3 regions of the Plantactinospora sp. ZYX-F-223 genome follow, and region 1 is predicted to be linked to each of the others. Evidence: riboswitches for the same ligand, from Rfam matches in the RefSeq annotation. Region 1 holds a riboswitch; each other region holds the start of a gene.
What was found. A riboswitch is a leader RNA that binds a small molecule or an ion and turns the genes downstream of it on or off. The one in region 1 is predicted to bind cyclic di-AMP.
Positions count from the first base shown of each region.

Region 2: it holds a riboswitch for cyclic di-AMP, as region 1 does, so the genes downstream of both, AAH979_RS27505 (C40 family peptidase) here and AAH979_RS28335 (hypothetical protein) in region 1, are expected to answer to the same signal.
Region 3: it holds a riboswitch for cyclic di-AMP, as region 1 does, so the genes downstream of both, AAH979_RS14285 (C39 family peptidase) here and AAH979_RS28335 (hypothetical protein) in region 1, are expected to answer to the same signal.

Region 1 covers NZ_JBDJAV010000031.1:67,589-80,442, forward strand. The annotation lists gene AAH979_RS28330 (cation diffusion facilitator family transporter) at 1-376, shown strand, start outside; cyclic di-AMP (ydaO/yuaA leader) riboswitch at 626-753, shown strand; gene AAH979_RS28335 (hypothetical protein) at 859-1,863, shown strand; gene AAH979_RS28340 (cellulose-binding domain-containing protein) at 1,975-3,216, opposite strand; gene AAH979_RS28345 (YnfA family protein) at 3,506-3,838, shown strand; gene AAH979_RS28350 (hypothetical protein) at 4,006-4,584, shown strand; gene AAH979_RS28355 (SRPBCC family protein) at 4,472-4,924, opposite strand; gene AAH979_RS28360 (PfkB family carbohydrate kinase) at 5,060-6,040, shown strand; gene AAH979_RS28365 (5'/3'-nucleotidase SurE) at 6,037-6,864, shown strand; gene AAH979_RS28370 (STAS domain-containing protein) at 6,913-7,284, opposite strand; gene AAH979_RS28375 (hypothetical protein) at 7,735-7,878, shown strand; gene AAH979_RS28380 (hypothetical protein) at 8,054-8,473, shown strand; gene AAH979_RS28385 (cellulose binding domain-containing protein) at 8,590-11,304, opposite strand; gene AAH979_RS28390 (hypothetical protein) at 11,600-12,854, opposite strand, start outside.
Region 2 covers NZ_JBDJAV010000030.1:2,729-8,238, reverse strand. The annotation lists gene AAH979_RS27510 (peptidoglycan recognition family protein) at 1-1,373, opposite strand, end outside; cyclic di-AMP (ydaO/yuaA leader) riboswitch at 1,640-1,780, shown strand; gene AAH979_RS27505 (C40 family peptidase) at 1,793-2,833, shown strand; gene dcd (dCTP deaminase) at 2,987-3,565, opposite strand; gene AAH979_RS27495 (pyridoxamine 5'-phosphate oxidase family protein) at 3,666-4,238, shown strand; gene AAH979_RS27490 (zinc metalloprotease) at 4,240-5,226, opposite strand; tRNA gene AAH979_RS27485 (tRNA-Gly) at 5,441-5,510, shown strand, end outside.
Region 3 covers NZ_JBDJAV010000012.1:40,292-53,145, reverse strand. The annotation lists gene AAH979_RS14300 (CDP-glycerol glycerophosphotransferase family protein) at 1-677, shown strand, start outside; gene AAH979_RS14295 (GNAT family N-acetyltransferase) at 715-1,509, shown strand; gene AAH979_RS14290 (hypothetical protein) at 1,717-2,256, shown strand; gene AAH979_RS14285 (C39 family peptidase) at 2,440-3,291, opposite strand; cyclic di-AMP (ydaO/yuaA leader) riboswitch at 3,764-3,905, opposite strand; gene mdlC (benzoylformate decarboxylase) at 4,162-5,763, shown strand; gene AAH979_RS14275 (FAD-dependent oxidoreductase) at 5,842-7,443, opposite strand; gene AAH979_RS14270 (NADP-dependent oxidoreductase) at 7,802-8,881, opposite strand; gene AAH979_RS14265 (hypothetical protein) at 9,067-9,588, opposite strand; gene AAH979_RS14260 (hypothetical protein) at 9,585-9,839, opposite strand; gene AAH979_RS14255 (hypothetical protein) at 9,833-10,027, opposite strand; gene AAH979_RS14250 (helix-turn-helix transcriptional regulator) at 10,251-11,441, opposite strand; gene AAH979_RS14245 (YbaK/EbsC family protein) at 11,773-12,237, shown strand; gene AAH979_RS14240 (hypothetical protein) at 12,368-12,854, shown strand, end outside.

The DNA.
Region 1 (12,854 bases):
GACCGGCTGGCGCTGGGCCGATCCGATCGTGGCCCTGGCGGTCGGGCTGTTCATCCTGCCCCGCACCTGGCGGCTCGGCCGGACCGCCGTACGCATCCTGGTGCAGGCCGCGCCCGAGCACCTCGACGTGGCCGCCGTACGCGCCCGGCTGGCCGGCGTACCCGGGGTCTGCGACGTACACGACCTGCACGTCTGGACCCTCACCTCCGGCATGGAGGTGGCCTCGGCGCACCTGAGGCTGGACAGCGACGCGGAGGTCGGTACCGTACTCGCCGCGGCCCGGTCGGCGTTGCGCGAGGACTTCCACATCTCGCACGCCACCCTCCAGGTCGAGCCGAACACCGCCCCCGGGGGCTGCGGGCCCACCGACTGGTGACCGGTCGCGACGCTGCGTCACAGCGCGGCCGGCCGGAAACTGTCGGAATTCCGCCTCAGCAGACGTCGAGGCTCACCGATAGTTAGCGGCATCTTAAGTTTCGACCCGGTGCTTGAGGTTTTTGTCCGGATACATCCTTGCGAAGTAGGAGAATCGCGAATCTAACTCCGGCAACGCCACGTATCCCCGGGCGGCAACTGCCGGTAGGCTCGGCTCCGGTCTCCGCCGGGCGGCGCCCTCCGGCGCCTGCGGAGGCCGTCGCCTAATCGCACACGCGAGCCGGGGAACCACGTACCAGGGGTGCATCCGCTCCAGCGGTAGGGATCTTCCGTCCCGAACCCGTCAGCTAACCCGGTCGGCGGCTGACGGAAGGACATTGTCATATGCCGTTCCTGGCACCCACCCGACAGGCTCCGGCGTCCGCGCGGAGAGCCACGAGACCGCCCCGGAAGGCCGCGACGACCGTGGCCGTCGCCCTGGGCATGGTCCTCGCGGCACTCGGCGGCGCACCCGCCGCCGCGGCACCGGAGTACGCGACCCCCGGGACGCTGGCCGCGGCACCCGGCGGGGACGACATCGACGGAGGCACCGACAGCCTGCGCGAGCAGCTCCAGGCCGCCAGCAAGGGCTACCTGACCGCCAAGAACAGGTTGGCCAACTCCGTCAAGCGGCAGAATGAACTGAACCAGCAGCTCGCCGCGCTGCGTACCGAGGTGGCGACCCGGAGCGAACGGGTCGCCGAGATGGCCGACATGGCGTACCGGACCGGTCGGCTCGGGCAGGTCTCCGCCCTGCTCAACAGCGGTTCTCCGACCAGTCTGGTGGACCGGGCCGCCGCACTCGACACCATCTCGGCGAACGAGAGCCGGGAGTTGCGCGGGTTGCGGGAGAGCCTGGACAAGGAGACCCAGGCCAAGGCGGCGCTCGACAAGGAGGTCGGCGAGCAGCGCAAGCAGGTCGAGGTGATGGAGACCCGCAAGAAGCAGGCCGAACGGGCCTTGGCGGCGGCGAACAACAGCGGCGGCGCCGGCTCGGGGATCAGCGGCAGCGGCGGCGGGTCGGCGCGACCGGCACCCCGCAATCCCGACGGCTCCTTCCCCGACGAGTCGTGCAGTCTCGACGACCCGACCACCAGCGGCTGCATCACCGCGCGGACGCTGCACGCGCTGAAGCAGGCCCAGGCGGCCGGCTTCACCCGGTTCGTCTCCTGCTTCCGCAGTGGTGGCAGCGGCGAGCATCCGAAGGGGCAGGCGTGCGACTTCGCCGCCCAGCGGAACGGGTTCGGCGGGGTGGCGACCGGCGGCGACCGGACGTACGGCAACAACCTGGCGGCGTACTTCGTGCGAAACGCCGATCGACTGGGCGTGCTGTACGTGATCTGGTTCAAGCAGATCTGGCTGCCGAGCAGCGGTTGGAAGACGTACAACGGGGGCAACGGTGACCCGTCCAGCGACCACACCAACCACGTGCACCTGTCGATGAACTGATCGACCGCACCTGAGGCACCGATCGCGGACCGCCGGCACCGCCCGCCACCCCTGGGCAGTGCCGGCGGTTCTCGGTTCGCACCCGGCCGGAACCCCGACCGGGTGCACCGGTCAGCAGCCGATCCGGGTCGAGCCGAGCGCCACGTCGTCGAACCAGAGCGTGTCGGCGCCCTCGCCGTAGCTCTCCCAGCCCAGCCGCAGGTCGGTGAGGCTCGGCCGCCAGTTGGCCCGGTTGTACCACTGTCCGTCGACGTCGTGTGTGGGCGTACCGTCGGCGGTCAGCCCGGTCACCGCGGTGCCGTTGACCCAGGTGGAGAGCCGGCCCTGCGCGCCGTCCACCATGAACTCCAGGCAGGTCCACTGGTTGACCGGCAGCGGCGCGCTGAGCGCGACACCGTTCGGGCTCTGCTCCGGGAGGGTGGCGTCGTCCGAGGCCCGGTTCCACTGTAGGGCGGCGTTCTGGCCGCCCATCCGCAGGTCACGGTTGCCGTCGTTGGCGTCCCGCATGGCCAGGAAGGTCACGTGCGAGGTCGGCAGCGCGGTGGTGTGCCGGACCCAGAGCCGGGCGTAGCGGACCGCCCCGACGGCGCCGAGGTCCCGGGTGGAGCCGACGAAGACGTGGTTGCAGTAGCCGACGGCGCCGTTGATGCGTACCGACCGGGTGCCCTGGTGCGCGACCGAGGTGTCGATGCTGGCGGTGCCGCTGCCCGAGCAGTCCGGATAGCTGACGCTCCAGTCGCCGGAGGGCGCCGTGCCGGTCTGGTTCTCGAAGCCGTCGCAGAGCACCGCCGTACCGCAGCCGCTCGGCGGCGGGGTGGTCGGCGGGACCGTCGGCGGCGGGGTGACCGTCGGCGGGACGCTGGTGGGCGGAGTCGTCGGCGGCCTGGTCGTCGGCGGCGCCGTCGTGGGCGGAGTGGTCGGCTCGGCACCGTTGCACGGCTCGCCGTTGAGGGTGAACCCGGTCGGTGCCGCCGAACTGGCGGCATAGCTGCCCTGCACGCCGAACTCGGTGGAGCCACCGGCCGGCAGCGACCCGTTCCAGGCCACGTTCCGGGCGGTCACGGTCGCGCCGGACTGGCTGACCTGGGCGTTCCAACTGTTGGTGATCCGCTGGTCGCCACCGTAGGTCCAGGTCACGGTCCAGCCGTTGACCGGGGTGTCCCCGGCGGTCACCCGGATTGCGGCGGTGAAGCCACCGGTCCACTGGTTGGCCGTGTAGTCGACCAGGCAGCCGGCGGCGGCCCGCGCGGTCGGCGTCAACCCGGTGCCGAGCACGGCGACGCTGCTCGCGGCGATCGCGGTCACCGTGGCCAGGGCCAGGGAGACGCGACGGTACGGTGCGGAGATCCGCATGGGAGTTCCTCTCGGACGACTGCCGGCCCCGTCGCCGCCCCTGGCGCGTGCCGGCAGTGCTGTTACGACGACGAGTGGCCGGCGCGCGCGGCGCGTACCGCCCTCGTTGGACTCCCGTGACCAGCTCCCATGATCATCGATCCCCCACGACACCCGGCCAGCCCGTACCGGTCGCGTGACGGCGCCGACCAAGCTTAGAGACAACCATCGATACGAGCAACCGGCGCGCCCGCCCGCCCGGCCGGGCTCCCCCGTCAACTCAGGCACTCCGGCCAGCGACAATGACCGGGTGACGATCGCGCGCTCGCTGCTGCTGTTCCTGCTCGCCGCCGTCGCCGAGATCGGCGGGGCGTGGCTGGTCTGGCAGGGCGTACGCGAGAATCGGGGCCTGCTCTTCGTCGCCGCCGGCATGCTGGCACTGGCCGGGTACGGCTTCGTGGCGGCGTTCCAGCCCGATCCGCACTTCGGTCGGGTGCTCGCCGCGTACGGGGGCGTCTTCGTGGCCGGCTCGCTCGGCTGGGCCGTACTGGTGGACCGGTTCCGCCCGGACCGCTACGACCTGGCCGGCGCCGCCGTCTGCCTCGTCGGGGTAGCCATCATCATGTACGCCCCCCGCGGCTGACCCACCCTCGGCGTTTCACGATCAGCGAGCCCGCACCGGGTCGATCGGTCGATCGGCTTCCGGGCGGTCGCGCGCCGGGACGCGACCGCCCGTACGTCGAGTTGCGTACCCGGGCCGTCCACATCCGCACGACGCCACGGCGCGGTTCCGCCGGCACCATCACTGGCATGACGCTCTCTCCGCCCTGGCGAAAAGCCCTCCTCACCCTGCACGTGGTCACCGCGGTCGGCTGGTTGGGGGTCGACGTGGTGCTGCTGACCCTCGGCGTGGCCGGGGCGCGCGGCTCCGACCCGGACGTGGTCTATCCGGTGATGGCCCTGGTCGGGCAGGCCGTCTTCGTGCCGCTGAGCGTGCTCGCCTGGCTGGTCGGAGTCGCCAGCGCGCTGCTCACGCCCTGGGGCCTGGTCAGGCACCGGTGGGTGCTGGTCAAGATGGTGATCACCACCGTGATGCTCGGCGCGGTGCTCTTCGCCCTGCTGCCGAACCTCCAGGCCGCCGAACTCGGTGCGGCGACTCCACCGGATGCCCGGCAGGGCCTACTCGCGGCACCGATCGTCTCCAGCACCTTGTTGGTGATCGCCACGGTGCTCTCCACCTACAAGCCGTGGGGCCGGATCGGCCGGGCAGGTGCGGTCAGGACCGGGCAGCGGCCAGCGCGGCCGGCAGCCGGGTCGCGAGGTCCAGGTGCGCGGCCCGGGCCTGCCGGAACGCGTACCGAAACAGCGGTGCGGGTGCCGACAGGGTGATCTCGACGTCGACGCGTACCAGCCCGTCGGCCTCGCGGGTCAGCCGGGTCTGGTTCCGCACCGTGGTACGCGGCCACTGCCGGGCCACCATTTCCAGCTCGTCGGCCGCCAACCGGAGCAGGTCGGCCCGGTAGGTGACCTGGAACCGGAACGGTCCCCAGCGCAGCCGGTCGGTGACCAGGTCGCTGCGCAGCACTCCGGGCCCGGCCGGACGGGGGCGCACCCGCACGATCAACGGATGCAACTCGCCCTGCCGTCGCACGTCGCCGAGCAGCCGCAGCGCGTCGGCCGGCTCGCAGCGCGCGTGCACCCGGTATCGGAAAGATCCGGTACGCGGCACCCTCTGAGTGTAGGAGCCGGGAGGACCCGGCGCACCGGGTGGCAGACGAGCACGCGCGGCGGGTGGTCCCTCGTGCGGCTGACCAGCGAGGGCCCGGAGCTGCATGGATAGCGGCTAACAGGGTACCTAACGGGCATGAGCGGACATGTCATGGTCTTTGCCCCTGATCCGCAGTTGACGGTCACCATCGACCAGCCCGCCAACGAGACCGAGCTCCACCTGCACCCCGGCGGCCAGGGGGTGTGGCAGGCCCGCATGATCAAGTGCCTGGGCGTGCCCGTGGTGCTCTGCGCCGGGCTCGGCGGGGAGATCGGACAGGTGCTCGAACCGCTGCTGGCCGGCGAGGGAGTCGACCTCCGGGCGATCCACCGCGAGTCCAGCAGCGGCGGCTACGTGCACGACCGGCGGCGGGACGGCAAGCGCCACGAGATCGCCTCGGTGCCGGGCCATCCGCTCGCCCGGCACGAACTGGACGAGCTCTACAACCTCGCGCTGAGCGAGGGGCTGGGCGCCGAGGTCAGCATCCTCAGCGGTCCCGGCCACCCGTCCCTGGTCGCACCGGAGATCTACCGCCGGCTCGCCGCCGACCTCGGTCACAACGGCAGCCGGGTGGTCGCCGACCTCTCCGGTCCGCACCTGGCGGCCGTACTGGACAGCGGCGTGTCGGTACTCAAGGTCAGCCACGAGGAACTGCTCCGGGACGGCCTGGCCGCCGACGACGGCGAGGCGGAGCTGATCCGGGTGATCCAGGCGCTGCACGCCCAGGGGGCCGAGTCGGTGGTGGTCAGCCGGGCCGAGGAGCCGGCCCTGGTACTGGTCGACGGCGAGGTGGCCCAACTCGACATGCCCCGGCTGGAGGTGGCGGACCCGCGCGGTGCCGGCGACTCGATGACCGCCGGGGTGGCGGCGGTGCTGGCCCGGGGCGGCGACATCCGGCTCGCGGTCCGGACCGGAGCGGCGGCGGGCGCGCTGAACGTCACCCGGCACGGGCTCGGCACCGGTCGGCCGGACGCGATCGCCGGCCTGGTCGACCGGGTGAAACTGGCACCGATGCGGGTGGACCGGCAGGATCGGCTGACCCCCGACGAGCTGGCGCACCGGACGACGACGTCATGACGATCCGGGTACTGGTCACCAACGACGACGGCATCGCGGCTCCCGGGCTGCGCTGGCTGGCGCGTACGGCGGTGCAGCGCGGGCTGGACGTGGTGGTGGCCGCCCCGAGCGAGGAGGCCAGCGGCGCGAGCGCCGCGATGAGCGCGGTGGAGCGGGACGGCCGGGTGGTCGTCGAGGAGCACCCGATCGAGGAGCTGCCCGGCGTCCCGGCGTACGGGGTGGCCGGCTCGCCGGCGCTGATCACGCTGATCGCCCTGCACGGGGCGTTCGGGCCGGCACCATCGGCGGTGCTCTCCGGGATCAACCGGGGCGCGAACGCCGGCCGTGCGGTCCTGCACTCCGGCACGGTCGGTGCGGCGTTCACCGCCGCCGCGAACGGCTGCCACGGGCTGGCGGTCTCCCTGGACGTACTCTCCGTGCACGAGGCGAGCACCGGCAGCGGCGGCGCGGCAGTGGCCGTCCCCCGACCGGACCGGGACGAGCGGCGGCACTGGGCGACGGCGGCCCGGGTGGCGCTGGACCTGCTGCCCCGGTTGACCGCGGGACCGGTGGAGAGCGTGCTGAACGTGAACTCCCCCGACCTGCCGTACGAGCGGCTGCGCGGGATACGCCGAGGCACCCTGGCCGGGTTCGGACAGGTGCAGATGACGGTCGCCGAAGCCGGCAAGGGTTTCGTGCGTACCGCCCTGGAGGAATCCGGCCAGTACGTCGAGCCGGGCACGGACGTGGCCTGGCTGGCGGAGGGTTACGCCTCGGTGACGGCGATCCGGGCGGTCACCGAGGCGTCCGATGTGGATCTGTCCGGACTGGACGATCCGCGGTAAGGGGTGGGATTCCCGGTCCGCGATGATCAGACCGCGGGCCGGGGACGGTCAGGCGCCGGGGACCTTGACCTCCTCGGCGGCGGCCGCGGCGCCCGCGAAGTAGGGCTCCGGCGCGCCGAAGAGGCCGAGGAGCCCGGTGACCCAGAGCTGCCGGTGGACGAACCGGCTCGGTTCGGTGACCACGAGCTTGACGCCGCTGACCTCTGCGGTCTGGAAGCCGGCGACCATGGCGCTGATGCCGACGGAGTCGATGAAGCTGACCAGTCGCATGTTGAGCTCGATCCTGGACGGTCGCCCCTTGGTCAGAACTCCGGCGATCGCCTCACGAACCTCGTACGCCGTATCGACGTCGATTTCTCCACGAGGGGCGATCTCCACAACTCCACCAGGCAAGACCGACTTGACGATCGACAGGCTCACGCGAGCACCTCCACTCGCCCATGTCCGGGCGCCTAATCAGTACGCGGGCCGCGACCGAGAGTATTCCTCTCACGGCCCCGATCGCCACCCTTCCGGACGGGCAATCTATTCAACGAGCCGACAAACCTACCCGGTAACGGGGCAAACTACGCTAAATTTTCCTGCGCCGCCGGCTTCCGCACTTCCACCGTCACGCCCTCAGCGTAGCCGTGCCGCAGGTCGGAGCGGGCCACCGGTGCACTGTGTCGTACCTCGCCCGGCGCCGCTGCCCGCCGGTACCCGAATCCCTGTCGCCTATGCGACAGCCCGGCGGGCTGGACGAGGCCGGTGGGACCGCTGGGGCCGCTGGGGCCGGTGTCGCTCGGCGGGGCGGTTGTGCCGGGGAGCACCTAGCATGAGGTGATCCGTCCGTCTCGGGACGGGCGACCCAGGCTCGGGAAGGGACACCTGATGCTGAGGAAGCTGATCGGACTGGCTGGGGTCGGCGCGCTGCTGGCACTGGTACTCGCCTGCGGGTTCGGCGACGGAGGTGATGACGACGACGGTGACGACGACGATTTCGCCCAGCGCGCCCCCGTCGTCCTGCTCGGCTGACCACCTGCGGCACACCGGCACGAGATCCGACGGGTTCCGGCAGACTTCGGGAGGTGATCCCGGGTTTGCCAGGAAAGACGCCTGGGCACCTCCCGAAGTAGCAACCCGCAACCGCGCCGAACAGACGCCTCTGTCCGAAGTGGCCGCTTCGTTCGGCAACCGAGGAGGTAGCACGATGCTCGGAACGAACCTGCTGAAACATCAGAGCAAGCCCGAGCGGATCGCCGACCAGGCGTGGGAACACCTGACCGGCGCGATCAACTCGGCCGGCGAATCGGTGAAGTACACCGCCCGCTCGGCGCGGCGGACCGGCTCCCACCTCACCAGCCATGCCGGCGACCGGGTGGGTGCCGTGACCGACGAGGCCCGGGTGCGGGCCAGCCGGGCGTACGACGCCCTCGCCGGCCGCCGGCCGGGACTTCCCTGGGCGTGGCTGATCGGGGCGGGCCTGGTCGGCGCCGCCCTGGCCTGGGCCGCCTCCTCCGCGTCCCGGGCCGCGCTGGCCCGGGCCGAGAAGGAACTGCCCGCCAGCGACGGACTGGAGTTCGTGGACGTCGACCGGGCCAACTCACCGTTCCGGGTCGACACCACCTGATCCCCGCGGACCCGCCCGGCCGGTCGGGCGGGTCCGCGGAAGCCGGGGCCCGGTGCGTTCCCGCGCCGGGTCCCGCACGTGCGGGCCCGGCCCCTGGTCAGTCCCACGCGGCTTGGTCAGCTCCGCGCGCAGCTCACCGGTGCCGGTACGGCGTTCGCCCCGGTCCAACTGCCGAGGAAGCCGAACGTGGTGGAGGCGTTCGGTGCCAGGTTGCCGTTGTACGACACGTTCCGCACCGAAACCGACGAACCGGACTGGGTGTGCGCACCTCCCCAGATCTGGCTGATCGCCTGTCCGTTCCCGAAGGTCCAGCCCACCGTCCAGCCGGTCATCGCCGACGTGCCGGTGTTCCGCACGGTCACCTCGGCCTGGAAGCCACCCTGCCACGAGCCGGTCACCCGGTAGGCGGCCGTACACGCCCCGCTCGGCGGCGGCGTGCTGCTCGGGGTGGCCGTAGGCGGGCGGGTGGTCGGAGTCGCCGTCGGCGGCCGGGTGGTCGGGGTGGCGGTGGGCGGGTGGGAGGGGCCGCCGAGCCGGTCCGCGACCAGGATGCCCCGGCCGTTGGTGCCGAGGTAGACCCGGCCGTAGACCCTCGGGTCACCGGTCAGCGCCTCGCCCATGTTGCCGTACTGGTGCTGGTCGTCGTTGATCCGCACCCAGGCGCCACCGGCGTCGTCCGACCGGTACACCCCGCGGACGCCGTCGACGGTGGCGACCGCGAAGACCGCCGGGTACGTCTGCCCGGGCGCCGCCCGGCCGAACCCGACGTTTACCGCACTGCTCACGTTCGGCTGCTTCGTGAAGCTCGCTCCGGAGTCGGTGGACCGGAAGATCCCGGTCTCGCCGGCCAGCCAGATGTCCCCCTCGGCCCCGGCCACCGCCTTGAACTTCGCCCCGCCGCTCGGCAGCCCGGTGGCGGCGGTGGCGGCGAAGCTCTGGCCGCCGTCGGTGCTGAGGTAGAACCGGCCGGCCGAGTAGCCGTAGAACGTGTTCGGGTTCACCCGGTCGGCCTCGACGGTCGCGTTCGCCGGGATCCCGCTGGACTGGCCCCACGAGTTGCCGTACCCGACCGAGTAGACCACCTGCGCTCCGGAGTCGCCGGGCGCCCAGACGAACCGGCTGCCGTTGGCGGCCACCGCGACGGTGCCGCCGCTGTTGATCCCGCCCGGCTCCTGGGCCTGGAACCAGTTCGCCCCACCGTCGGTGGAGAAGGCGACGTGGCTGTCGTTCGGCCGGTCGGCGTCGGTGAAGTTGCCGGCCCGGACCATGACGCTCGGGTTCAGCTCGGCGAAGTCCAGGCTGGTGGTGCTGGTGAAGACCGGCTGGGTGAACATCGTCGCCGGTACGGCGTCCAGGCTGGTGTGCCGGAAACCGCCGACATCGCCGAGCCCGCTGACCAGCGGGGCGCCCGACGGCGGGCTGACCAGGTCGAGCACGGCCGTCTCCTCCAGTCCCCGCACCATCGGCCGGATGGTGACCGTGCCGCCGCTGTCCCAGTTGCGCAGGTTGGTGGTGCCGTAGATGGTGGCGCCGGTGCCGTACATCAGCCGGTTGCCGTCGAACGGGTCGATCTCCACCGACTCGTTCATCCAGCCGAGCTTCGGGGTCTCCTCCGGCGGGGACGGGTTGGCGCCGAAGGTCAGCCACGGCACCGAGCTGATGTCCATGGTGTAGCGCTTGGTCCGGTTCGGGTACGCCCCGAAGTCCCAGATCCGGGTCCAGGTCGCGCCGCCGTCCGTACTCCGGAAGAAGATCGCGTCCGGCCACCAGGAGATCTGCGTCGCCACCATGATGGTGTTCGGGTTCTGCCGGTCGATGGTCAACCCGCTGTACCCGTAGTACGCGTCGGCGCTGCTGGACGGGACCGGGCTGATCTGCGTCCACGCCCCGGTGGCCCGGTTGAACTTCCAGACGTCGCCCTTGCCGCCGTCGTACGGGCCGCCGGTGTCGCTGGTGGCGATGTAGAGGAAGCCGCCGACCGGGTCGACGACACCCTTGTGCGCCAGATAGCCGGTGGGCTGGCCCGCGATCCGCTCCCAGCTCGTACCGCCGTTGGTGCTCCGGTAGACCGGGTTGGACTTGTCCGCGACCCCGACGTAGATGGTCTGGGTGGTGTTGCCGGCGGTGCCGGTGCTGGAGTCGAAGCTCACCCAGGTCACGCCCTGGTTCTGGTTCAGGTAGCCGTTCGGGTCGGACGGGTCCTGGGCGTAGTTGCCGGCGTTCGGGAAGTTGCTCACCTTCGCCCAGGTGGCGCCGTGGTCGGTGCTGCGCCAGAGCCCGTTGCCGCCCTCGGCGCCGTAGTAGACGATGCTGTTCCGGTTCGGGTCGACGGCGAGCCGCTCACCCTGGCCCCGGCCCGGCATGTTGCCGCCCACCTTGAACGGCAACTGGTACGCCTGCCAGGTGTTGCCCTTGTCCGTGGAACGCAGGATCGCGCCGTTGTTCGGATCCCAGTCGTTGGTGTACATCCCGACCGCCGCGTAGACCCGGTTGGTCTGCACCGGGTCGGTGGCGATGCTGAGCACGCCGTTCCAGCCCCAGCGGTCCCAGCCGACCCAGTCCAGCAACGGGGTCCAGCTCTGGCTGGACTGCTCCCAGCGGTAGGCGCCGCCGATGTCGGTGCGGGCATAGATCAGGTTCCGCTCGGTGGGGTTGAAGACGATGCCGGGGACGAAGCCGCCGCCGTCGATCCGGACGTTCTGCCACGAGTACGGCTCGGCCGCCGCGGCCGAGGCTGGTGCCGCGGAGGGGCTGACGGCGACCTGGGCCACCACGGCCACCACGCCGGCGGCCAGTACCGCCGCGAGGGTACTGGCGAGACTTCTACGCATGTACGGCTCCCTGGGTCAAAGAGCTTGCGCTGGCCGGCGCGGCCGGGGGTTGGCACGCCGGGGGGACGGACGAACCGCCGGCGCGGCGGGCGTTCCGAGGCGGACGCCGGAGACGATCCGGACCAGTGCGGTCCCGCCGATCGCGCGCACGGACGGAAGACCTCCCGAGCCGGGAGCTGCCCTTGCTCCCGTGGCGTCGTCCTGGCTCCCGTAACGGCGTCGTGCAGACGTTCACACACGGCCGGACACCGTGTCAATAGTTGGACGTCTAAACTAAGCCGGTGGTGGGCCGGGCTCAGCCAAGCCGGAACACCACCGAGCCGGAGACCTCCTCGCGGGTGATGCCCAAGCCGTCGACCGGCCGGTTCAGCACCTCCTGCCACGGCGTCCCGGGCAGGTACTCCGGCAGCACCACGACGGTACGGACGCCGAGTTGACGCAAATGGTCGACGCTGAGCCGGTCGGGGAAGCTCGCCGTGATGCCGAGAGTCTGTGCCTGCGAGTCCGGGGTGAAGGCGGCGAGTCCGTTGACGATCTTCGGGAAGCCGTCGGTGGACCAGAGCATCACGCTGAACTCCAGGGTGCCGCTGCTCGGCAGCACCAGCAGCGGGCCCTCGGCCCCGCGCAACGCGGCCGGCTGCGGGATCACCGGGGCGTGCGGAGTGGTGTTGACCCCCTCGACGAGGATCAGCGCGAGCGGGATCAGTGCGACCAACCGGACCAGCGCCCTGCGGAACCCGGCGGCACGCCGCCCGGGTACCCGCCGGTCCGGCTGCTCCTCGGTGCCCGGCGGCGGCTGGTAGGCGGCCATCCGCAGCACCGGCACCGGGGTGCCCGGCCGCTCCCCCGCTTGCGGCGGCGGCGCGGCCCGGGCCGGACCGTCGTCCGGGCCGGGCTGTCCCGGTTCGGTGGCCGGCGGCTCCTCGTCCATGACCGCCGGCCCCGACTCCGATCGGGGCTGGCCGGCGGCGGGCTCGGCGGTGGCCGGCGGAATGGTGGCGGTTTCCGGTCGGGTGTCGGCGGGGGTGCCCTCCAGCGGCCGGTCACCGGACGGCTCCGCGCCGAGCCGGGTCAGCGCGGTCAGCGCACCGGCGGCCAGGATGCCGAGCAGCAGGGTCGTCCAGAGCACCAGCCGACCGGAGGTCCGGATGGCGTCGAAGCCGGGCGCGTGCAGCACCAGGGTGGCGTACCCGGGATCGCCGTCGCCGCCGAGCGTGGTGCCACTGGCCAGCCCGACGCTGACCAGCACACCGACCGTGAGCAGTATCCGGTGCCGCAGCCGCCACACCGAGAAGAACAGCCCGGCGAAGGCCAGCCCGATCAGCACGACCCCGGGCAGCAGGGTCATCTCCCCGGCGAAGCTGAGGCTCGCCCGGGCGGCAGCGTGCCGCTCGCCCCAGAGCCAGTTCTCCGGCGGCGCGACCAGGAAACCCCGCCACGGCGGCGAGAACATCTGCACGTGCGCCAGCGTCCGCCGGCCGGCCGGGTGCCGGGCCACCACCTCCAGGTAGGGCAGCGCCATCAGGATGCTGACCCCGCCGAACACCACC
Region 2 (5,510 bases), on a different contig from region 1:
AAGGCCGGCCGGTTGGTGGCGAAGTCCGGGTCGATGGTGACCAGGCCGGCGGCCGGGATGCCGACGCCCCGGAACGGCGCCTTGAGCAGGTCGAAGTAGTGCGACCAGTCCCAGTACGGGCCCGGGTCCCAGTGCATGCCGCGCACGTTCGCCGGCAGGATGCCCGGGACGTTGTCGTGCCCGATGACGTGGTCGCGGTCCAGCGGGATGTCGTACCGGTCGGCGAGGTAGCGGACGAGTTTGGCCGAGGTCCGGTACATCGCCTCGGTGTACCAGGTGCCCTGGGCGGCGAAGCCCTCGTGTTCGAGGCCGATCGCCTTGGCGTTGACGTACCAGTTGCCGGCGTGCCAGGCCACGTCCTTGCCCTTCACGTGCTGCGCGATGTGCCCGTCCGCCGAGCGGAGCGTGTACTGCCAGCTCACGTAGGTCGGGTCCTGCACCAGCCGCAGCGTGGTGTCGTAGCTGCCCTCGGTGTCGTGGATGACGATGTACTCGATCTTCTGCCGGCCCGGCCGGTCGGAGAGGTCGTGGTTGCCGTAGTCGCCGTCCCCGAACGCCTGGTAGGGGGCCGGGATCCACTCGCAGGAGATGTCGCGCGGGCACTCCAGCCCGTCCGGGCGGGGCGTGCCGGGCAGGCCGAGCCGGTCCAACCAGGAGCGCTGCGGTGCGATCCCGGGGCGGCCGGGCAGGGTGATCCGATGGCCGTCGTCGGTGGTCCGGGTGGCGCCCTCGGCGAGGGTCCGGTACACCTCGTCGGCGAAGGCCGCCGCGGCGTCCGCGCGGTCGCTGCCGGCGTACCGGGCCACCGCGCCGTACCAGGCCGCCGGGTCGCTGGCCGGGCCTGTCGGCGCGGCCAGCGCCTGCTGGTACGACGCCAGCAGCGCCGCCCCGCCCCGGATGTTCGCCGCCGGTTCGGCGCGGAGTAGGTGTTCGTCGACCCCGGTCAGCGCGGCGGCGGCGTCCAGGGTCTGCCCGCCGGGCGGTGCGTCGCCGGTCCGGTCGGCGTACGGGCCGGCCGGTCCGGTCACCGGTCGGGCGGGTCGGGCGTCGTCACCGCGCCGGTCCTCGCCGTGCTCGGGGTGTTCCGGCTCGGCGGCCAGCCCGGCGACGTCGGTCAGGTGCATCGGGCCGTACCCGCCGCTGGTGCTCGGCGTGCCGGCGTTCGTGTCCCAGCGAGATTCCAGATAGGAGACGCCGAGCAGCACGCTCTCGGGTACGCCGAACTCGGCCGCCGCGGCGGCGTACTCCTGTTGCCGGGTGTCGGGGGATGTGACGGTGGCTGGCGCGGGGCTGGCCGGCAGCAGCGCGGCGGCGCCGACGACCGCGGCCCCGATCGCGATTCTCCTGCTCAGCGGGTGTCTGGTGGGAAGCATCGAACCTCCATGAGCCGGGGGTGGGCCTGAAGATCACCCTCCACCCGGGACCGGTGCCCGTCAATACCTGCCGACAAAGCTCGTCGCTATGCAGAAAACTTTCACCGACACGCAGCGTGTTCGGCGTGTCCCAGTGGCTCCCACCGTCAGCGACCGGTCCGATACCTAACGAATCGACTCAGATCACGGGGTTGCGTTTGGATAACACCCTTCTCTAGTGTTGGGGACCGTCGAGCCGACGGCAGGCCGCCTAGCCGGGCGGCGACGTCTCGACACCGCCGAATCGTCACACTCAGCGAACCGGGGACCCGAGCTTCATGGGGTGAATCCGCGTCTCACGCGGTAGGGCGACAATCTTCCCGCCCGAACCCGTCAGCTAACCCGGTAGGCGGGCTACGGAAGAAGGAGTACGGACCCCGGTGGCTCCCCCTGCCCCGTCGCGGTCGCCATCCCTCCGGTCGGCATCCACCGACGCCGGGAACGCGAAACCGCGCCCTCGAAGGTCCATTCTCGCCATCGCGCTCACCGCACTGGCCAGCGCCGCGGTGTTGCTCACCGGCACGACGCCGGCGCTCGCCGAACCGTCGGTGGCCGAGATCGAGCAGCAGATCGACACCGCCTGGCGCAAGCTGGAGCCGGTCGTCGAGAAGCACAACGCCACCCGGCAGGACCTGGCCGCGAAGAAGAAGCAGGCCGCCGCCCTGCAGAAGAAGATCGCCCCGCTCCAGTCGCAGATCGACGCCGCGATGAACCGGGTGAGCGACTTCGCGGTGCAGGCGTACAAGGGTGACAAGGCCTCGGCGGTCAACGCTCTGCTCACCTCGAAGTCGCCGACCGCGCTGGTCGGCCAGCTCTCGGTGCTCGACCAGTTCGCGCGGCAGCAGCAGCGCGAGGTGCAGGCGGTCGTCGACCTCAAGGACAAGTACGCCTCCCAGAAGGCTCCGCTGGACCGGCTGGTCAGCCAGTTGACCAAGACCGAGAAAGAGCTGGCGGCGAAGAAGAAGGAGATCGACGCCGAGGTCGAGCGGTTGCAGAAGCTGCGGATCCAGGCGTACGGGAACGGCTCGGCCGGCCCGCTGCGGCCCGCACCCTGCCCGGCCACCTACCCCGGAGGTGCGGCCGGCAAGGCGGTCAAGTTCGCCTGTGCCCAGATCGGCAAGCCGTACAAGTGGGGTGCCGAAGGCCCCGGCTCGTACGACTGCTCTGGCCTGACCCTGGCGGCCTGGAACCAGGGCGGCGTATCGCTGCCGCACAACGCCCGGGCGCAGCGCAGCCAGACGGCCAGCATCAGCCGCTCCGCGCTACGCCCCGGTGACCTGGTCTTCTACTACGCCGACCTCAGCCACGTCGGCATGTACGTCGGCGACGGCTGGATCGTGCACGCCTCCCGGGCCGGCGAACCGATCAAGATGAAGCGGATGGACGACGGCGAGATCCACAGCTTCGGCAGACCCGGCTGACGCCTGTCGGACCGAGTCAACGGCAGAACCCCCGTCGCGCAGCTCAGCTGCGGCGGGGGTTCTTGCCGTTCGGTCCTGGTTCGCGTTCCAGCTTCCGGTCGGGCCCGGTCCGGGCCGTTCGGTGCCGGCGTGCTGCCGCTGTCGACCGCAGCGTCAGCGGGTGGGCCAGGTGCGCCAGTTCTGCCAGGAGCGGCTCGGGGTGGGGCCGCGCTGCCCCTGGTAGCGCGAGCCGTAGACGGCCGACCCGTACGGGTGGGCGGACGGCGACGAGAGCCGGAAGATGCAGAGCTGACCGATCTTCATCCCGGGCCAGAGCCGGATCGGCAGGTTGGCCACGTTCGACAGCTCCAGCGTGACGTGCCCGGAGAAGCCGGGGTCGATGAAGCCCGCGGTCGAGTGGGTGAGCAGGCCGAGCCGGCCTAGACTCGATTTTCCTTCGAGTCTTCCCGCCAACTGGTCGCCGAGGGAGATCACCTCCAGCGTGGAGGCGAGCACGAACTCACCCGGGTGCAGCACGAACGGCTCGCCGTCCGGCACGTCGACCAGCGAGGTCAGGTCGTCCTGCTGCACCGCCGGGTCGATGTGCGTGTAGAGGTGGTTGTTGAAGACCCGGAAGAGCCGGTCCAGGCGTACGTCGATGCTCGACGGCTGCACCAGCGCGGGCTCGAACGGCTCGAGCGCGAGCGTGCCCGCCTTGATCTCGATCACTAGGTCGTGGTCGGAGAGCAGCACCGGATCACCTTAGCGAGTCGTGCGAAGTCGACGGGCCGCGACCTCGCCGATGGGTGGGATCGGGGTAGGTGATCGAACATGTGTTCGATAGAATGTACCCATGGCATCCTGGTCCGAATTCGCCTCTGACGAGCCCCGACTCGCCGACGCGATCCGCGTCCTCATCCAGCAGTACGGCCCGGGTCTCGGCTACCTGGCGACCGTGCGCGCCGACGGTGGGCCGCGCGTGCACCCGGTGTCCCCGGTCATCACCGACGAGGGACTCTTCTGTTTCGTCGTCGACTCTCCGAAGCGGCGCGACCTCGAACGGGACGGGCGCTACGCGCTGCACTCGTTCCCTCCCGAGGACAGCGACGACGAGGCGTACGTCGCCGGCCGGGCCCGACCGGTGACCGACCAGGCGCGGGTGGACCAGCTCGCCGGCAACCTGCGGGCCGCACCGCAGGTCGACTGGCGGCTCTTCGAGTTCACCGTCGACGTGGCGATGGTCGCCCGGCACGGCAGCAACGGCGCCACGCCGCTCGCCGCCGGAGACCGGTCCGAGCGTCCCGCCGTGCAGGTCTGGCTCGACCCGGCCGGCGCGGCCGGCGGTCCCGAGGGCAGTGCCGCCGCCGCGCCAAAGCGACGCGGCCGGCGCCGGGCCGTCGAAGAGGCGCCGGTCCCGGCGTCCTGACCTACGGCTCGCGGAACGCCTTCCACGCCCTGAGCATCCGGAGCGCCTGCCCAAAGGTGAACTCGTACATGCAGGCGTCGACCGAGTAGTCCATGAAGTTGTGGATCGGGTCGAGGCCCGGCCTCGTCGTGCAGGTGTCCCGTCGCTGCGGGCAGCCGAAGCCCGGCTCCGCCTCGGCGGGCGTGTCGAAGACGTGATCGCCTCGACCCGCGCAGCCCTCCTGGAAGGTGTGGTAGAGGTTCAGCCAGTGTCCGATCTCGTGGGTGGCGGTGTCGCCCGCGTTGTACGGCGCCGCCGTGCCGCCCGGCAGCGACTCGGCGAGTACCACCACCCCGTCGTGCGGGTCGAATTCGCGCTTCGGAAAGGACGCCCAGCCGAGCAGTTCGTCGTCCAGTAGTCCGGTGTAGACGTTCAGGGTGTGCTTGCCGCCGACCCGCAGCGCACGCTTCATCTGCGCCTCCGCCGGGCTCTCCGGCACGATCGGATACCAGGCCGGGTTCACCACCCGGTTCACCTTCCTCAGCCTGAAGTGGAACGGCGTCCAGGCCCCACCGGTACGCCCGCCGAACGAGTCGTTCAACACCTTCAGTTGGGCGTTGATCAGTGACAGTGGGATGTCCCCGTCGGCCCGGGTCCGCCGCTCGCTGATCACGTGGAACACCACGTTGACGGTGATCCTGAGCCTCGCCGATATGCCAAGCGGTGCCACCCCGACCCGTTGTGCGTACGCCGAGTCCACCGCACGATCCAGTTCGGCGGCCTCGGTCGGAGTCAGCTCGTTCGGCTCGGTGGTGTGCGCCGCTCCGGGCCGCACTTTCCCATTTGGATGAGCCTCGGTCGTCTCGACGCAGCCCGGTCCGCCGGACCCTCCGGCCGAGCCCGGGGGTGCCGCCACGACCGGACCGGGTCCGAGCAGCAGGACGAGAAAGATGCTCGCCATGCCGGTCATGCCGGAACGCGACGACGGTCGCAGTCCACGAAACGCCATTGCCAACACCCTTTGCATCCGGAGAGTGGCTCTGTGATGACGCGGAGCCATAGTTGCAGGTGGGGCGGACGTTACTCGCCGTGGCCGTAGTTGCAAACGAGGCGGCACGGCGTGGTTCGCGACCGATCCGAGCGAGTGGCAGCGCGCTCGCCGCCGTACCCGGGGGGAGGGTGAGTGCATGATCGGACCCGACCAGGTACAGTGGGGTCCGCTCGCGGGTGTAGTTCAATGGCAGAACATCAGCTTCCCAAGCTGACAGTGCGGGTTCGATTCCCGTCACCCGC
Region 3 (12,854 bases), on a different contig from region 1:
AGGTGGAGTCGATCGCGGTCAGTCGGGAGCCGATCCGGGACCGGGCCGACAAGGTGGTGCTCTACACGCCGACCTGGACCGGGCACAACGCCGACGTCGACCACTGCTCGCTGCCGGTCGGCGAGACCCTGGTCCGCCGGCTGCTGGACCGGGGCGTGACGGTGATCCTGCGGGCCCACCCCTACACCTCGCAGAATCCCGCGTCGGCCCGGCAGCTCGCCCGGATCGAGCAGCTCCTCGCCGAGCACCGGGCCAGCACGGGACGGCGGCACGTCTTCGGCGCCGAGGCGGCGAAGAAGATGAGCCTGGTCGACTGCGTCAACGCCTCCGACGCGCTGGTCTCGGACGTCTCTGCGGTGATCTCCGACTACCTCTACTCCGGCAAGCCGTACGCGGTCACCGACCGGGTCGGCGAGGGTGACCGGTTCGTCGCGGGGTTCCCGCTGGCCGGCTCGGGCTACGTGCTGGACTCGCAGATGTCCAATCTGGACGACGTACTGGACCGGCTGCTGGACAGCGATCCGCTGGCCGAGACCCGGTGGCGGACCCGTACCCGCTATCTCGGCGACTTCCCGGAGCAGCGGTACGCCGACGGGTTCCTCGACGAGGCCCGCCGGCAGTTGGACGGCGCCGCCACGCGGTCCGTGCCGTCGCCGCGCCCCGCGCCGGTCTCCTGAGCACGGTCGGCGGCTGTGCCATGATGCGCCGGTGACGATGATCAGGACCAGCCACGACCGGAACGAGTTGGCCGGCCTGCTGCGCCGCGACCCCCACCTGCACGCGTACGAACTCGGCGACCTCGACGACTTCTACTGGCCGTACACCACCTGGTACCGGCGCGACGATGCGGTGGCGCTGCTCTACCAGGGTGGACCCACTCCGGTGCTGCTGGCGCTGCACCGCTCTCCGGCGGTGCTCACCGAACTGCTCACCGGCCTCCTCCCGCTGCTGCCCCGGCACTTCGAGGCGCACCTCTCCCCCGGTGGCGCGGCGGTGCTGGCCCGGGAGTACCCGGTCAGGTCGCGCGGGGCGCACCTGAAGATGGCGCTCACCGACCCGGACCGGCTGGCCCGGGTGGCGCCCGGCGGCGAGGTGCTCACCGAGGCCGACGTACCGGAACTGACCGCGTTCTACCGGGCGGCGTATCCGGGCAACTGGTTCGACCCCCGGATGGTCGAGACCGGCCACTACGTGGGGATGCGCCGGGGCGGCGAACTGGTCGCCGTCGCCGGGGTGCACGTCTGGTCGCCGCGATACCGGGTCGGCGCGCTGGGCAACGTGGCGACGGCTCCGGCGTACCGGGGGCAGGGGCTGGCCAGCACGGTGGTGGCGACGCTCTGCCGGCGGCTGCTGGAGACCGTCGACACGGTGGCGCTGAACGTCGTCGCGGAGAACACCGCCGCGTACAAGCTGTACGACCGGCTCGGCTTCACCCCGGTCGCCGAGTACACCGAGTACGTCGTCGGCGAGCGGGCACCCGCACCCGGCGCGGACGACCGTCCTCTTTGAACCAGGTCACCACCACGTCCTCCGGGGAGGCGCCGCACCGGCCCGAACCGGTCCGACCCTTGTCAACGGTCGGCACCCCGGGCACCATGTCAACGTTCTCGAAAGCCGCCAGTCCGCCAGGCGTGGCGGACCTGCTCTCCGCCCGGTCCGTACGCCTGCCGTCCACCCCTTGCTTTCGCCAGCCGATCTGTCGCCGAGGAGGCGCCGGTGCTTGAGGAGTTCATGGGCATTCCCGCCCACCCCTTCCTGGTCCATGCCGCGGTGGTGTTCGTGCCACTGCTCGCGTTGGCCGCGGTCGGGTACGCGTTCGTTCCGTTCGTCCGACCGCACCTGCGCTGGGTGCTGGGACTGCTCGCGGTCGCCACCCCGCTGGCCGCGCTGATGGCCAAGCTCTCCGGTGACCGGTTCCTCGCCCGGCTGGAGTCCCGTAACCGGGTCAGCCCGGAGTACGTGCCGCGGCTGGCGGAGCACCAGGACCTCGGCACCAACACCCTGTACGCGACGATCGCGCTCGGGGTGCTGACCCTCGCGCTGGTCTTCCTGGTCAAGCCACGGGCCACCGCCGCACCGGTGACCGCCGGGACCGAGGGGAGCGGCGGGGACGGCCCGGCCGCCGCTGCTGCCAAGGGGTCGCCGGTGCTGACCCTGGTGCTCGGGGTGCTGTCCCTGGCGGCAGCCGGGATCACCCTGTACTACGTGTTCCGCACCGGCGACACGGGCGCCCAGGCGGTGTGGCAGGGCCAGTGATTCCCGCCTGAGCACGGGCACGCACGGCCGACGACACGACGACGCCGGCCCGCTCCACACCCCCGGTCGGCACGGGTCGTCCGGGTGGGTGGGTCGGGCCGGCGTCTCGTCGGGCCGGCGTCTCGTCGGGCCGGCGTCTCGTCGGGCCGGCGTCTCGTCGGTGCTACCGGCGGGCGGGGCGGGTCAGGACGAGTAGCCCCGGGTGGCCGCCCAGTTCGCCAGGTCGATGGTGGTCATCCAGTAGTTGCTGTCCTCGCCCGGGATGGCCGGGTCGGCGATCTTCACCGTACGGCCGTCGTCGCGGTAGCCGACCACGGTCAGGTAGTGCCCGCCGGGGTAGCTGTGCCAGCCGCCGTCGAGGTCGGTTGCCGAGCCGGCGATGTTGACGACCACGGCGTACCCGCTGGTGACGGCGTGCACGACGTCCGCCTGGAGCCGGTCCATCTGCGCCGGGGTGGCCGCACCGCCGGGGATGGCGGTGGTGCGGTAGAAGTCGGTCCCGGTGATCTTGTTGAGCACCCGGGTGGTGTCCTCGGCCGAGTTGGTGCCGCTCATCGTGGTGCCGAGGTCGGCGGCGACGGCGTCCTGGCTCGGCTGCTTGTCCCGGACGGTCAGCGCGATCCGGGTGGCGGCCGGGCCGCAGTACCAGCCGTTGATCTGGGCCTGGAACTGGTAGTCCAGCAGCTTCGACTCCGGCGGCGCCGGTGGCTTGCTCGGGGTGCTGGCCGGGGCCGCCTTCGCCGCCTTGGTGGCCGGCGCGGTGGTCGCCGGCTGCGCCGGGGTCGCCGGGGCGGTCGTCTCCGGCGCGGTGGTCTCCGGGGCGGTGGTGACAGCCGCTCCGGCCTGCCCCGCCGCCGGGATGCCGAGTTCGGCGACGGCGACGGCCGAGGTCTCCGGGGCCTCGGCCGAGCCGGTCGAGGTCAGGACGACCCCGGTGGACGCGGCAGCGGCGAGCACCGCGGCCGAGGCGAGCGCGAGCCGGTTGCGCCGGCCCGACATGGCGGTCCGGAACCGCCCGTTAATTGCGTGCTTCAACGTTATCCTCCAGGGGAAATGCGCGTCACCGCTACCGGGGGGCAAGGAATGACGCGGCGTTTCAGTCGCTGCCGGAATGTGACGCGAAATCGCACGGAATCGCACGGGACGAAATCGTCCGGGAGAGGCCCGCCGACGCATTCGGCGGAACGGGCCGACGGTACGGACGGACCGCCGGTTGCGCCGGCCGGTGGGAGCGCCGCTATCGGCGTACCGGCGGAATCAGCGCCACCACGATCCGTCGCGACCGGCCGGCGGCCTCACCGGGACCGCGACCAGTTGGCCGGCGGACCCGGCAGCGCCCGCGCGTCGACGACTTCCGCGTCACAGACCGCTATCGGGCCAGGTTCAGGTGCCGGCCTGGGGTCGGCCGGTCCGGGTTGGGACGGTCGCGGCGACCGGGAGCGGAGCCGCGACGCAGCGAGGGATCTGGGGGGACGGGCCGGGGCCCGGGTGGTGCGGCACGAACAGCTACTCCTTCCGACACCGCCTACCGGGTTAGCTGACGGATTCGGGCGGGAAGGCCGCCCTACCACGGGCCAGCGGCTCGCGGATTCACCCCAGATAACTGTGGGTCCCCGGTTCGTTACAGAACGACTCGGCGGGTCTGCTCCGGTGTCACCCAGATGGCGACCAAGGGGCCGGACCAGATCCGCCGAGATTACTGGCCGCCTTCCGCCGTTGCCAACCCCACTGAACAGCGAAAACAGCGTTTGAGAGCGCGATCGGGACGACCGGCGACCGGGCCCGGGGCGATGGACGGTCGCACAGATAAACCGGCATGATCATGTACGCGTACGGTATGACGGAAATGACCGGCTTGACGCGGTGGTCCGAGCATGGGACGAGGACTCCAGGAGGCTCCTTCCGATGACAACGGTGCACGAAGCGACCTACGACCTGCTCCGTTCCCTCGGCCTCACCACCCTCTTCGGCAACCCCGGCTCCACCGAGGAGCCATTCCTGAAGAACTTTCCGGCCGACTTCGCCTACGTTCTGGCCCTCCAGGAGGCCTCCGCGGTCGCGATGGCGGACGGCTACGCCCAGGTCACCGGCCGGCCGGTGCACGTCAACCTGCACACCGCACCCGGCACCGGAAACGGAATGGGCAGCCTCGTCACCGCCTGGCACAACAAGACACCCATGATCGTTACCGCCGGCCAGCAGACCCGGACGATGAATTTGTCCGAGCCGATGCTGACGAACGTGCGCCCGACCCAACTGCCAGAGCCGTACGTCAAATGGAGTCACGAGCCGCTGCGTGCGCAGGACATTCCCGAGGCGTTCATGCGGGCGCTCGCCACCGCCGTACAGCCGCCGGCCGGGCCGGTGTACCTCTCCCTGCCGCTGGACGACTGGGACGAGCCAGCCAACGGCACCGCGCAGGTACGCCGGGTGAGCACCCGGGTCGCGCCCGATCCGGCGGAACTGGATCGGTTCGCCGAGATCCTGGCGGCGAGCCGGAACCCCATGCTGGTGATCGGATCCGCGGTCGACCGCAGCGGCGGCTGGGCCGAGGCGGTCGCCCTCGCCGAGCGGAGCCGGGCACCGGTCTGGCAGCCGCCGTTCGCGGACCGGGTCGGCTTCCCCCAGGATCATCCCCAGTTCCAGGGACTGCTGCCGCCGGCGATCGGGCCGCTGGCCGAGAAACTTGTCGGCCACGACACCGTACTGGTGGTCGGTGCCCCGGTGTTCCGTTACTACCCGTACGTCCCCGGCCGGCGGGGTTATCTGCCGGATGGCACCCGGCTGCTGCACGTCACCGACGACCCGGCCGAGGCGGCCCGGGCACCGGTCGGCGACAGCCTGGTCGGCGACGTCACGCTGGCCTGCGCCGGGCTGGCCGAGCGGCTGCCGCCGAGCGACCGGCCGATGCCACCGCCCCGGGCCGGCGCGCCGGACGGGGCCGCCGGCACCCCGCTGAGCCCGGAGGCGCTCTTCGGCGCGCTCGCCGCAGAGTGGCCGGCGGACGGGATCGTGGTCCCCGAATCCCCCTCCAACCTCAGCGTGCTGCACCGGCAACTCACCATCACCCGACCAGGCTCATACTTCAAGATGGCCAGCGGCGGCCTGGGCTTCGGGCTGCCGGCGGCGGTCGGCATCGCGCTCGCCCAGCGCGACACCCGGCAGCACCGGCCGGTGGTGGCGGTGATCGGGGACGGCTCGTTCCAGTACTCGCCGCAGGCGCTCTGGACCGCCGCGCAGCACCGGCTGCCGGTCGTCTTCGTGGTACCGGTCAACCAGGAGTACGGCGTGCTGAAGGCCTTCGCCGAACTGGAGGACGCGCCGGGGGTACCCGGACTGGAACTCCCCGGTCTGGACATCCCCGGCATCGCCCGTGGCTACGGCTGCACCGCCCACCAGGTGGAGTCGGTGGACGAGTTCCGGGCGGCGTTCCGGTCCGCGCTCGGCACGGAGAGCCCGACCGTGCTGGCCGTACCGATCACCCGGGACGTCGCCCCGCTGCTCTGATCCGCCGCCCGGTCGCCGGGTGGTGGTGCCGCTGCTCTTATCGGCCGGCGGTCACGCAGGTGGTGGCCCGCCGACGGGTCAGCCGGCCATCACCCGCTGGTGCAGCGCGGTGACCACCGAGCGGGCCGAGACGAACGCGCCGTGCTGCCAGGCCACCTCGTGGCTCAGCCAGTCCCCGGCGAAGTAGACCCGGCCGGCGGGCCGGAGCAGCAGGTCGTAGCCGGCGGTGCCGTGTGGCGGCGAGGTCCAGGCGCCCTCCAGGTAGCGGGTCCGGTCCCAGGCGTGCGAGTACGCCGTCACCAGCTCGGAGCGGTACTTCTCGCCGTGGATCTTCACGCCCTGCATGACCGCCCGCTCCTGCCGCTGCATCGGGGTCAGCGCGCTGTACGCCCGCGCGTTCGCCCCGGTGTTGTAGTAGCCGACGATCAGGCCCCGCCGGCCGTGGAAGCCGTGCGACGGGTACCAGATGTGCGACAGGTCGAGGTCGGTCTCCGTGATGCCGCCGTAGATCCGCTGGTCAAGCTCCCACCAGCGGCTCCGGTACTCCAGACCGATCTTGCCGGAGGCGGTGGTCGGGAAGCTGCCGAGCGCCGCCGTCACGTCGGCGCCGAGGTTGTGCGGCACCCGGGCCATCAGGTGCGGCGGCAGCGTCGCCACGCAGAAGTCGGCCCGGACCAGGCGCTCCCGGCCACCCCGCCGGTAGGTCACCTCGACCTTGCCGCCCCGGTCGGTCACCCCGGTCACCTCGGCGCCGAGCTGGATCCGGTGCGTGCCGACCGCCTTCGCCAGCGCCCGGGGAATCTGGTCCATCCCGCCGACCGGCTGGAACATCAGCATCGCCTGGTCGTAACCCAGCTCAAAGGAGAAGTACCGGCCGACGTTGCTGGCGAAGACGTCGGACAGCGGCGGCGGGGCATCCAGCGGTACCCCCGCGTCGTTGCCCGCGCCGGGATAGCTGGCGTACCCCCGCCGGCTGGTGCCGGTGTACGCCCACCCGCTGGTGCGCCCGCCGATCGCGCCGTAGCTCTGTAGGAACGAGAGCAGCCGCTGCTTGTCGTCGCCGGTCAGCCGGTCGTCCAGCGCTCCCTGGTCGGTCGCCTTGGCCAGCAGCTCGGAGACGTACCCGTAGACGTCCGCCTTGGCGGTGCGGTAGCGGACCGGCGCGGTCATCCCGGCCGAGGAGTTGTAGATCCAGGCGTCCGCGTTCGCGTTGGTGAACACCTCCACCGGTACGCCCAGCTCGCGGCAGTAGTCCATGGTGACCATCCACTGCGCGATCCGGCCGGGGCCGGCGTTGAAGTAGACCCCGTCGGAGAACCTGGCCCGCTGGGTGTGCCCGTCCAGGTCGGTCTCCACGGTGCCGCCCCGGACGGTCAGGTTCCGGCCACCGGCCCGGGAGCGCGCCTCCAGCACCGTGCAGTCGTACCCCGCCTTGCCCAGCTCGTACGCGACGGCGAGGCCGGCGACGCCGCCGCCGAGCACCACCACCCGGGCACCGGACCGGCCGGTCAGGCTGAAGTCGGCGCGGGTCGGTGCCCGGAACGGCGGTACCGCCGAGGCGGCGGTCGGGGCGAGCCCGAGCGCGCCCATCGTGGCGAGCATCGCGCCCGCCCCGCCGCTGACGCCGACCGCGCGGAGAAAGCCCCGCCGGCTGACCGTGGACTGGTCCTGCTGGTTCATGCCGTCTCCTCGCCGCGCTCGTCGGCACGGCCACGGAGCCCGAGCTGCCTGAATCGCCCACCGCTCTCGCTCATGCCGTCCCCCTAGGAAGATCCGTGGGACGCCGAGTCTGTAAGGGGTGTGTTTCCGCAACGGAATAGAGGAGATTGCCGATTTGTTTCCGGACCGGCGCCGGCAGGACCGGCCCGGGCAGGCCGGAGGGGTCGAGCAACCGGTTCGGACATGTCCGTCCGGTTACCTCACCGTCCCGCCCGCACCGACCATCGTGGACCCCAGTGGGGACGGGTCGAGGACATCCGGTCCAGCCAGCACCGCGCCGCCTCCCGGACCCCGCATTGGGACGCGGCGTGGTCGGTCGCTAACGCGTCTGGTCGGCGAGCCGGACCAGCATCTTGCCGACGTTGCCGCCCCCGAGCATCTCCAGGAAGGCGCCCGGAGCCGCCTCGATCCCGTCCCGGACCGTGGTCGCGGTCCGCAGCGTGCCGTCGGCCAGCCAGCCCGCCGCCAGCGGAAGGTACTCGGCGAACCGGTCCAGGTGGTCGGTCACCAGCATGCCCCGCAGGCTGAGCCGCTTGGTCAGCGCCAGCACCAGGTTGGTCGGGCCGGGCACCGGCGCGGTCGCGTTGTAGACGCTGATCGCGCCGACCAGCGCGACCCGGCCACCGACGTGCAGCGCGGCCAGGGCGGCCGCCAGGTGGTCGGTACCGACGTTGTCCAGGTAGACGTCGATCCCGTCGGGCGCCGCCGCCGCCAACTGCGCACCGATCGAACCGGCCCGGTAGTCGATCGCCGCGTCGTAGCCGAACTCTTCGACCAGCCGCCTCGCCTTCTCCGGGCCGCCGGCCGAGCCGATCACCCGGGCCGCGCCGAGCTTGCGGGCGAACTGTCCGGCAACCGAGCCCACCGCACCTGCGGCGGCGGAGACGAAGACCACGTCCCCCGGACGGACCGGAGCGGTGTCGGTGAGCGCGACGTACGCGGTCAGCCCGGGCAGGCCGAGCACTCCGAGGTACGCCTCGGCGGGCGCGACCGAGGTGTCGACCACGGTGGCGGCGGCGGCGTCGAGTACGGCGTACTCGCGCCAGCCGAGCACGTGCGACACGGTCGCCCCGACCGGTACCGCCGGGGCCTCGGAGGCGACGACCTCGCCGATCGCGCCGCCGTCCAGGACGGCACCGACCCGGAACGGCGGCATGTACGACTTCCGGTTGTCCATCCGCCCCCGCATGTACGGGTCGACCGACATCCAGGTGTTCCGCACCAGGATCTGGCCCGGTCCGGGCGCCGGCACGGTGGTGCTGGCGAGTTCGAAATTCTCCGGGCCGGGTGCGCCGTGCGGCCGGGCGGCCAGCCGGACCTCCCGACTGATCAGCTCCGGGCCGGCGGATCCGGCCTCGCCACGGGTCTCCGGCTCTGCGCTGCTGACATCGCTCGACATGCTGGCTGTTCCCTTCGGTACGGCTCGTAGGTGCGCAATTGTTGCTCGGTCCGCCGGTAGCTCCGAACCCGGTTCCACCTACCCGTTCGGGATCGCACGCCCCGATCGGCGCAGCACCGGCGCCTGCTCCACCTCCTGTGCCGCACGGACGAAGCGCATCGGTGCACACGCTCTCGGCCGGACGCTCACCGGCATAGCTGACACGTCACCCTGGCCGGATCGGTTGTCGTCCCCTCCATCGGCGACAGCTTCGCGACCGTCTCGTTGCACGCCGTCCGCTTCGCGCCGGCCTTCTCGATCCGGTGCACCACCGTCCGCTCGTCCATACCGGTGATGCGGCGCAGCTCGGCGTCGGTCGGCGTCGACCGCAGGATCTTCACCGAGTCCGGCACCGCCTCATCCCCGACAACCTCCAACCAGGTGCCGGCGAGCTGAATTCGTCCGCAGTCCGGCAGCCCGCACGGCCGGCAGCCGTCGACCGTACGCGGCCAGTGCGCGATCATCACCTGCCGGGCCACCACCGTGACGAGCTGCCGCCGGTCCACGGGCACGATCCGGTCGGTGACGACGGCCCAGAGCGCCCACTCGGCGGTCGGACACCAGGTGCCCCGGCAGCCGCCGCAATGCCGCCCCTCCGCGTGCGTGGTGATCGTCGCCCACGCCCAGTCGACGGCCAGGCCGGGGGCGCTCTCCGGCACCATGCTCACCGGACCCGCTCCAGCGCCGCGCGTACGTCGCCAGCCGTTACCGCCGCCGGCAGCGTCCCGCCCAGCAGCACCCGGACCGCATGCTCCCGCCGGTGGATCTCGATCGCCCACGACCAGAGCGGGCAGCCGTCCGGCCCGCACCGCCCGCACCCCCGCAGCGCGTGCGTGCCCAGCACGAGACGGGCGAAGGCACACTCGATCGGTACCGGCCACTCCACGGTCAGCCAGCGTCGGACCAGCCGGATCACCATCCCCTCACCCCGGTCCGGGCGGTGAGGGCGGCGGCGAGGTCGACACGCGCCTGGCGGCGGCGGATGACCCGAAGCATCCGCATACAACCGCCCCGGGGTGCGCACTCCGCACACCGATGCCCGGCGAGATGCTCGGCCACCACCTGCTCGTCGGTCTGTTCGGTCTGCTGCTGGGTTTGCTGGTTCACCGTGCGGACCCTCCTGCGTGCCACGGCGCCCTGAGCACAGTCACGGTGCGCCACTCCGAACCTCATCCGGTGGGCTGGCCCGGAACTCCGGGGGACGGAGCCCCGGGCCAGCCGGGGCACACGGATGCAACCGGTACTCGACAGCACCGTCCGCGCGCCCATGCACGGAGACGGTAGGAGAGATCACAGCGAGCGACGGGGACAGAGTGTCCCAGTGGTACACCTACCCGCCGATGCCGATGGCTAGGGCAAGTTCACGGGCATCCTCGCCGATGGTGCCCTGGCGCCCGGATAGCTCGATCACGGCGACCCGAGCATCCGGTCGGTGCCGCACGGTGTCGACGCTCTCCCGCAACGCCCGGCCGAGCAGGTGCACGGTGGCGACCTCCTCGCGGCGGAGCAGGTGGGCCCGGGCAGCATCGACCAAGTGCGTCGCCCGGCGGGTCCGGGACGGCAGGGCCGAATAGTGCACCTGGTCGGCGCGGCGGACCGCCTCCCCCGGACGCACCAAATCGACCTCCACCGTGACGCCGTATGCGTCGACAGCGGTCGTCCCGAACATCAGCCAGGGGTGCACGTATCCGGCGCCAAGCCGGCCGGCGGTCTCATCGGCCAGGTCCCATGCCCGCCATGCCTGGCCGGCCCGGCCGATCTTAGCGTGCCCCAGCGCGAGCCCGAGCTGAAGCTGGCCCCACCGGGCTGCCACCTCGGTGCCGGTGGCCGGGTCGAGCAGCACGGCGGCATCGGTCAGCACCTGCTCGGCGGCGTCGACCTGGGCCGACGAACGGTAGACGTGCGCGTAGTACCAGGCGGCGACGGCAATGGCGGCCGGGTCGTCGGCATCCTGGGCGGCCTGCATCGCCCGGTCGGCGGCAAGCCACACCAGTTCCGGGTACGGCTGGTTCGCGACGTAGAGCTGCGCCAGGTGGTAGACGCGAGCCAACTCGACCAGCGCGGCCCGCCGGGCGGTCCCATCGAGTCGTCGCACCGACACCCGTGCCTCGTCGAGCAGATCGGGCAGCACGGCGGCGACCGCCGACCGCTCGGTGGTCGACCGGTGCCAGAGCGTCCACGCCTGGTCAACCCGGCCGCGCAGCAGGTCTGCTGAGGTCGGGTCTCCGGCGGGCAAATTGCTGCGCTGCATCGCGGCAGCGACCCGCTCCACGGCGGGGTGACCGGCCCGGGTCACGGAGGCGACGGGCATGGCCTGCTCGCCGGTCAGCTCGGCCAGGTCGCTGATGTCGAGCACCTCGGCGAGGCGCATCAACATCGGGAGCCTGGGGGTGAGTAGCCGGCCGTTCTCCAGGGCTTTCACCCAGTCGGCCGACCGGCCGACGAGTCCGCCGAGGACAGATCGGGTCTTTCCGGCGCGCTCGCGGTGGGCGCGGAGTCGGGCACCGAACGTCTCGGTCATCGCAGGCTCCCAGGTAGCGGTCTGGGTGGCGGGGCGCCGGCCGCTATTCCACCGCCCACCACCTTGGACGGTACACCCGATCGAGCACGCGGCTCTGCTGTGCGCCACGACGCGCGAGCTCTCGCACGATCCGGCCAGGGCCTCGCCCTGCCTCGGACACCTCGCGCTCCGCGCCATGGCCCGGCGGACGATCTTGGCGTACTCCATCTCCCGCTCGGGGCGGCCGACGCCCGGACGGCCCGACGGGACCGGGTCGGTGTTGGTCCGGCTACCCCCGCCCGGTCCGCCGGACCTGCCACGGCGCCGCCCGGCCGGCGGGTACGGTGACGCCATGTCCGCGATCACCGCCCTCACCTCGGCCGGTATCCCGCACCGGGTGATCCGGCACGGGCCGGTCCGCAGCGTCGCCGAGGCCGCCGAGGCGATCGGCGTCGAGGTCCCGGACGTGGTGAAGACCATCGTGGTACGCCGGGGCGCGCAGGACTTCGTCTTCGTCCTGGTACCCGGCGACCGGGTGATCTCCTGGCCGAAGCTGCGTACCCTGCTCGGGGTCAACCGGCTCGCCCTGCCGGACGCCGACGAGGCCAAGGCGGCGACCGGCTACGAGCGGGGCACCATCACCCCGTTCGGCTCCCGCACGGCCTGGCCGGTGGTGGCGGACGACCGGATCCGGGGCCGCACTATCACGCTCGGTACCGGCGAGCGGGGCACCGCCGTGGCGCTGGAGGCAGACGCGGCCGTCGCCGCCCTGGACGGCCGGGTCGCCGACGTCACCGAGCCGGAACCGCCGCGCTGACCCCGTCTCCCTGCCGGTTGTCGCCCGCGTTACCAGTTGAGCTGGAGTTGCTGCGAGGCCGCGCACCGGAAGGCTGTGCCCCCGGCCGCACAGGAGCGACGCTTACGGGACCGGGTGCCAAGATGGAGGCGTGTCGAAACGGAGGCTGGCGCTCTGGACCCTGCCGCTCGTCGCGGCGGCATCCTTGAGCGTGTGGGTCCTCCTCGATGACCCGGGGACGCGGCTCGGTGGCATGATCCTGCTGGCCGCCATGCTGGGATTCGCCGGGGTGTTCGTGATCCCCGTCCTCGTCATCGCCAACCTTGAGGGCCGGATCGCTACTTTCCGCGACGCACCCGGATGGGCGCTGCTCCTGGCCGGGATAGGTCTGACCGTCGGCGTACTGGCGTGCATGGGATGGTTCGAGCGCGGCGAGCCCGAATACGTCTGGAGGTACGGCGAGCCGGGGCAGGTCGAAGTGAACCCCAGGCTCTTCTGCACGCAGAGTCGTGAGTGCGACGGCTCCTGGACGTCTGACGGCACCAGAATGCCCATCACGATCCGTCTGTCGGACGAGGAGTTCGAGAGGCTCCGGGGCGACGGTGTCCGGTATGCCGGCGAGTCCGGCGAGCCGATCC